DNA from 2 places in the Photorhabdus temperata genome. Region 2 is predicted to be linked to the other one. Evidence: predicted binding sites of a transcription regulator. Region 2 holds the regulator's gene; the other holds the start of a gene.
The links. Region 2 encodes PurR, which represses purine synthesis genes. Its sites were predicted from a motif close to CANGCAAACGTTTGCNTG; they were not measured.
Positions count from the first base shown of each region.

Region 1: the regulator PurR is predicted to act here: its motif matches at 1,851-1,868, upstream of purE (5-(carboxyamino)imidazole ribonucleotide mutase).

Region 1 is NZ_JAJAFX010000003.1:62,606-66,032, forward strand. It holds gene cysS (cysteine--tRNA ligase) at 1-294, opposite strand, end outside; gene ppiB (peptidylprolyl isomerase B) at 564-1,058, shown strand; gene lpxH (UDP-2,3-diacylglucosamine diphosphatase) at 1,069-1,791, shown strand; gene purE (5-(carboxyamino)imidazole ribonucleotide mutase) at 1,952-2,482, shown strand; gene purK (5-(carboxyamino)imidazole ribonucleotide synthase) at 2,479-3,427, shown strand, end outside.
Region 2 is NZ_JAJAFX010000002.1:152,695-156,121, forward strand. It holds gene rnt (ribonuclease T) at 1-237, shown strand, start outside; gene LGZ99_RS01355 (Grx4 family monothiol glutaredoxin) at 352-699, opposite strand; gene purR (HTH-type transcriptional repressor PurR) at 1,185-2,210, shown strand; gene punR (DNA-binding transcriptional activator PunR) at 2,217-3,125, opposite strand; gene punC (purine nucleoside transporter PunC) at 3,272-3,427, shown strand, end outside.

The DNA of each region.
Region 1 (3,427 bases), on a different contig from region 2:
TTTATGCATTTCCGCCAGCATACGGCTGGTCAACTCATCGCAACTTTCACGGTTTTCCGCTGCACGTTTGATGATCTTGTCATCAACATCGGTCACGTTGCGCACATAGGTCAAATCGTATCCCAGATAACGCAGATAACGAGCAACCACATCAAAGGAAACAAATGTTCTGCCGTGACCAATATGACACAGGTCATAAATCGTGATACCACACACGTACATCCCTACTTTCCCTGGATGGATTGGCTTAAATTCTTCTTTCTGGCGGCTGAGGGTATTGAAAATTTTTAGCATCGGGATTTTCCGTAAATTCACTGTACGTGTGATTAAAAATAACGAATTGATAATTCTGGATTTATGTCCTTATCTCATAAATAGATACTCGATATGGCATAGACCAATAAGATATTGAAACCTGATATTAAGCGCTTTGCAAGGTCAGCGGTCAATATAGCTTACTGAAATTAATAGGTACTGACTCATTATGGTAGATGTGATATAAAAGCCGCCTGGTCCAAATGCCCTAAACCGGGTTAATCAAAACTATTATTAGGATTTCAATTATGGTGACTTTCCATACCAATTTTGGCGATATCGTAATTAATACTTTCGCTGACAAAGCTCCTGTAACTGTTGAAAATTTCTTGAACTACTGCCGCAATAGCTTCTACGATAACACTATTTTCCACCGTGTTATTAATGGCTTCATGATTCAAGGTGGTGGGTTTGAACCTGGTATGAAGCAAAAATCGACTGACGAGGCTATCAAAAACGAAGCCAATAACGGTCTGAAAAATAACCGTGGTACTCTGGCTATGGCACGTACCAACGATCCACACTCCGCGACTGCGCAGTTCTTCATTAATGTTGTTGATAATGATTTCCTGAACTTCCGTTCTGAACGCCCTGATGGCTGGGGTTACTGCGTATTTGCAGAAGTGGTCGAAGGTATGGATGTTGTTGATAAAATCAAAGGCGTATCTACTGGCCGCAGCGGTATGCACCAAGACGTACCACGCGAAGACGTTATCATCGAAAAAGTGACTGTCAGCGAGTAATTCAGCGCGTATGTGCACACTTTTTATCGCAGATTTACATCTCAGCGAACACGAACCGGCAATCACTGCCGGTTTTCTGCGTTTTCTGCGTGAGGATGCTATTCAGGCTGATAGTCTCTATATTCTCGGTGATCTGTTCGATTACTGGATTGGCGATGATGATGATAATCCTCTCCACCATGAAATTGCCGCTGCATTAAAAACACTGAAACAACAAGGTGTTACCTGCTATTTTATTCATGGTAACCGTGATTTTCTGATCGGCTCCCGCTTCGCTGAAGAAAGCGGAATGATATTGTTACCACAGGAAAAAATAGTGGAACTGTATGGTAAGCGAGTGCTTATTTTACACGGAGATACTTTGTGTACTGATGACGAAGGTTATCAACAATATCGTAAACGGGTGCATACCCCGTGGATTCAGCGCCTGTTTTTATTATTACCTCTGTTTATCCGTCAGAAAATCGCTGAAAAAATGCGGGCCAACAGCCAATCTGTCAACAGCAGAAAATCCGAAGCAATCATGGATGTCAACCAGCAAGCCGTTATTGATGTTTTTGAGCGATATCAAGCTGACTGGATGATACACGGGCATACTCACCGCCCGGCTGTACATGAAATTTCTCTGCATAACAAAATATACTACCGCGGAGTGCTTGGTGCATGGCACCATCAAGGATCAATGTTCAAAGTAACCGGCGAATCAACGGATCTTATCTTTTTCCCATTTTGATTCCCATTCTGATTGATAGGGAACACTCACACCCAACCAGCACAACCAAAGTATAAAGCAACGCAATCGTTTTCCTTAGCTTACGGGCATGGTATGATTCGCGGCCTTAAAGCGCTATTTTCGTTCTGGTGGACGTTAAAAACACAGGAGCATTTGATTTATGACTGCCCGGCCTGATTCAGCAGGAACAACTCAACACAACGCCAAAATTGCAATCGTTATGGGGTCCAAAAGCGACTGGGCGACTATGCAGCACGCGGCGGATATTCTCACCTCCCTTGATGTCCCCTTCCATGTTGAAATTGTTTCTGCCCACCGTACACCAGATAAGCTGTTCAGTTTTGCCGAACAAGCTGAACAACATGGTTTTGATGTCATTATCGCTGGCGCAGGTGGTGCTGCCCATTTACCCGGAATGCTGGCAGCTAAAACGCTGGTACCGGTTCTGGGCGTACCCGTACAAAGTGCAGCACTTAATGGTGTAGACAGCCTCTATTCAATCGTACAGATGCCAAAAGGTATTCCCGTCGGTACACTTGCGATTGGGAAAGCAGGCGCAGCAAACGCAGCCTTGCTGGCAACACAGATCCTAGCGCGTCATGATAAAGATTTGCTGAAACGCCTTACCTGTTGGCGTGAAATACAAACTCAGGATGTACTCGATAATCCCGATCCGCGGGAGGAAGCATGAAACCAGTTTGTGTATTAGGTAACGGTCAGCTCGGACGGATGTTGCGTCAAGCGGGCGAGCCTTTAGGTATCACAGTTTATCCGGTTGGCCTGGATGCAGAACCCGAAGCCGTTCCTTACCAAAATAGTGTTATCACCGCCGAAATTGAGCGCTGGCCGGAAACCGCCCTTACCCAGGAACTCGCCCGCCATAAGGCTTTTGCTAATCGGGATATTTTTCCCCGCCTGGCAGATCGCCTGCCACAAAAGCAATTAATAGATAGCCTTGGGCTTGCAACTGCTCCGTGGCAATTACTGTCTGATATCCGCCAATGGCCGCAACTATTCGCAGAACTCAGTCATTTCGTCATCGTTAAACGCCGTATCGGCGGTTACGATGGCCGTGGACAATGGCGCATCGGTCCCGGAGATGAAACAGAGTTACCGACCGATATTTATGGTGAATGTATTGCCGAACAGGCGATTCCTTTCTCTGGTGAAGTGTCATTGGTAGGTGCACGCAATGAAAGGGGTGATTGTGTGTTCTATCCATTGACTCACAATCTGCATCAAGATGGCATTCTGCGGGCCAGCATTGCCTTTCCTCAGGAAAACTGCCATTTACAACAGCAAGCCCAGAACATGTTGTCAGCCATTATGCATGAGCTGAAATATGTCGGCGTAATGGCAATGGAATGTTTTATCGTCGATGATCATTTACTGATTAATGAACTCGCGCCACGGGTTCATAACAGTGGTCACTGGACTCAGAACGGCGCTTCCATCAGCCAATTTGAATTACACCTTCGCGCTATTCTGGATTTACCTATGCCTCAACCAGAGGTTACCGCACCATCAGTCATGGTTAATCTGATTGGCACAGATATCAATAATCAATGGCTCAGTTCGCCATTAGTACACTTGCATTGGTATGAGAAAGAAGTTCGTCCGGCGCGTAAGGTCGGTC
Region 2 (3,427 bases):
AATCCATTTCATCCATTTGCGACTTTTGATACGGCTGCTTTGGGTGGCCTGGTATTAGGACAAACGATTTTAGCAAAAGCCTGCGCCACAGCCGGGATCCCATTCGACAATAATCAGGCTCACAGCGCCTTATATGATACTGAGCGTACCGCTGAATTATTCTGTGAAATGGTTAATCGCTGGAAACAACTTGGCGGCTGGCCCTTAGCGACAACAGAAGAAGAAAAAACCGGATAGACTTATAGCTAACTATAAGATTAATATAATCAAATTAAAATTTAAGCAATAACAAAAACCCCCATATATCAACATATGGGGAGATAACATAATAGCCTGTCGCTAATTTAAAAATTATTCTGTCGCGTTTTCATCCTGAGAGCGATATTTATCAGCGGTTTCTTTAATTAATGTTTGTAGCTCACCACGTTGATACATTTCAATAATAATATCGCATCCACCTATCAACTCACCTTCGACCCAAAGCTGAGGAAACGTTGGCCAGTTAGCATACTTTGGCAATTCTGCACGAATATCTGGATTTTGCAAAATATCTACATAAGCAAAACGTTCACCACATGCAGATAAAGCCTGAACAACCTGGGCAGAAAATCCACAATTTGGTAATTTAGGAGAGCCTTTCATATACAGCAGAATCGGGTTCTCTTTAATTTGGCGCTCAATCTTCTCAATAATCGTCATTTTTATTTCCTTTAAACCAACAGTATGTTGATAACCAACATCGTCACAATATTGGCGGAGAATACCATTTTCTCTCACCAATATGCATCCTGATATTTTCTTATCCTGGTAAGGATGGCCTTTATCAGGCAAAGATCAAGCAAACAGCAGCAAAAATGGCAATCATCACCAACGTGCTCACCGCAGTAAATAAGCCAAGCTTCAAATCGGTATTCATCGATCCCCCCTAAGAATAGAAGTCTATAACCAAAAATACCATTCAGTTAACATGGTTAATTATCCTTACATTAAGGAAAAAACATAAAATAACGATCACCCTGTATTTTATAACATTGATTATTGCTTTCACTTTTGAGCCAGATCAGACAAAATTCAGGATTTATCGCTAAATTATTGCCAGCAGACACCCTAATGTATAAAGATACTGGTAAATAATTAACAAAGAGTTTTAAATTTAGACCAAAAGGTCAGGAGTATTTCATCTCATGGCAACGATCAAAGATGTGGCTAAGCACGCTGGCGTTTCAACCACTACCGTATCCCATGTTATTAATAAAACCCGTTTCGTCGCCGAAGATACCAAGGCCGCCGTTTGGGCTGCTATCAAAGAACTGAGTTATTCACCCAGTGCTGTTGCCCGCAGTCTGAAAGTTAACCATACAAAATCGATCGGATTACTGGCAACGTCCAGCGAAGCCCCCTATTTTGCTGAAGTCATCGAAGCCGTTGAGAACAGTTGTTATAGCAAAGGCTATACGCTGATTTTGTGTAACTCACACAATAACATTGATAAACAGAAAGCCTATCTGGCCATGCTGGCACAAAAACGGGTAGATGGATTGCTGGTGATGTGTTCAGAGTACCCGGAACAATTGCTGGGAATGTTAGAAGATTATCGCAATATCCCAATGGTCGTCATGGATTGGGGGCAAGCCAGAAGTAATTTCACTGATACTATTATTGATAACGCATTCCACGGCGGTTATCTGGCTGGTCGCTATCTTATTGAACGTGGTCATCGTGATATTGGTGCGATCCCTGGCCCCCTGGCACGAAATACCGGTGGCGGCCGTCATCAGGGATTCTTGAAAGCCTTAAAAGAAGCCAGTATTCCAATCAGAGAAGAGTGGATTGTTCAAGGGGATTTTGAACCCGAATCGGGCTACAAAGCCATGCATCAAATTCTGAATCAAAAACAGCGTCCGACCGCAGTTTTCTGTGGTGGCGATGTTATGGCAATGGGGGCTATTTGTGCTGCTGATGAACTAGGATTACGCGTCCCACAGGATATTTCTGTGATCGGTTACGATAATATACGCAACGCCCGCTATTTCTCTCCGGCATTGACGACTATCCATCAGCCAAAAGAACGTCTGGGACAAATGGCATTTTCTATGTTACTGGATAGAATAGTCAGTAAACGTGAAGATGCACAAACTATTGAAGTACATCCACGTTTGGTTGAACGGCGTTCTGTCACAGATGGCCCCTTTATCGACTATCGCCGTTAATCCTCCCTATTCATCCTGAAGCCATTCAGCATTAAGAGTTTCACTATCGCCGAGATAGCCAAGAAGCCAACTTAATGCCGGAGAATGGCTATTTTGCACCCATGTCAAACAACACGGGCTATCCGGCAAAGGCTGCTCTAATTCCAATGCTTCCAGTTTTTTCTGCCGGATCAGCGGCATTGCCCTATGCTTAGGTGCCATCCCCACACATAAACCCTCGTTCAGACAAGCCAGACCAGATTCCCAATCAGGTACCACCAGTCTGCGCTGATTATCCAGAGTCCAGGTGTCACGCTTCGGTAAATTGCGGGATGTATCCTCAAGACACAAGCTAGGATAAGGTCGCATTTGATCATCTGACAGAGGGCCGGTCAGCTGAGTCAAAGCATGACCCGTACTGACGACACACAGCCAGGGCATAAATCCCATATCTCGGAAACTGTACCTTTCCCCTACCGGCGCTACCCGGGTGGCGCCAATTGCAACATCAACCCGGCCATCCACCAGCGCGTCCCATACACCATTGAATACTTCCTGATGAATAAACAGCTCTATATCAGGAAAATGGTGATAAAAATCAAGAATAAGCTGACGACTGCGTTCTGGTTTAACAACCCGGTCAATAGCAATACTGAATTGCCCTCTCCAGCCATTTGCAACCTGTTGGCACTGATGACGAGTGTCAATCATTTTTTTGATAACAGCGCGAGCCTCTTTGATAAAAATAGTGCCTGACTCAGTTAATTCCACATCCCGATGACGACGTTCAAACAACGGGACCGCAAGCCACTCTTCCAGTTGTCTTACGGTATAACTGATTGCAGAAGGGACGCGGTGAAGTTCCGTTGCAGCAGCACTAAAACTTCCCGTTCTGGCAACAGCATCCACAACTTCAAGTGAATATTCTGACCACATAATTTTACCTTTCAATTTTTTTCACAGCATTATCCAAATATTACCGTTTCACAAGTAAAAATCACGGCATATAGAATATGTAAAAATATTCTTATCTACCTACACAGCAAGTTATTTCAATCATGACATCCAAAGAGAGTAATCAAATGAAAAACTCAAGTCAGTTCATGTTCTACCTTGCAGGCTTGAGTATGCTGGGTTACCTGGCTATTGATATGTATCTACCGGCATTCGGCCCTATGCAACAAGAATTAGGTACATCGGCGAGAGCAATCAGTGCCAGCCTGAGCATCTTTCTTGCA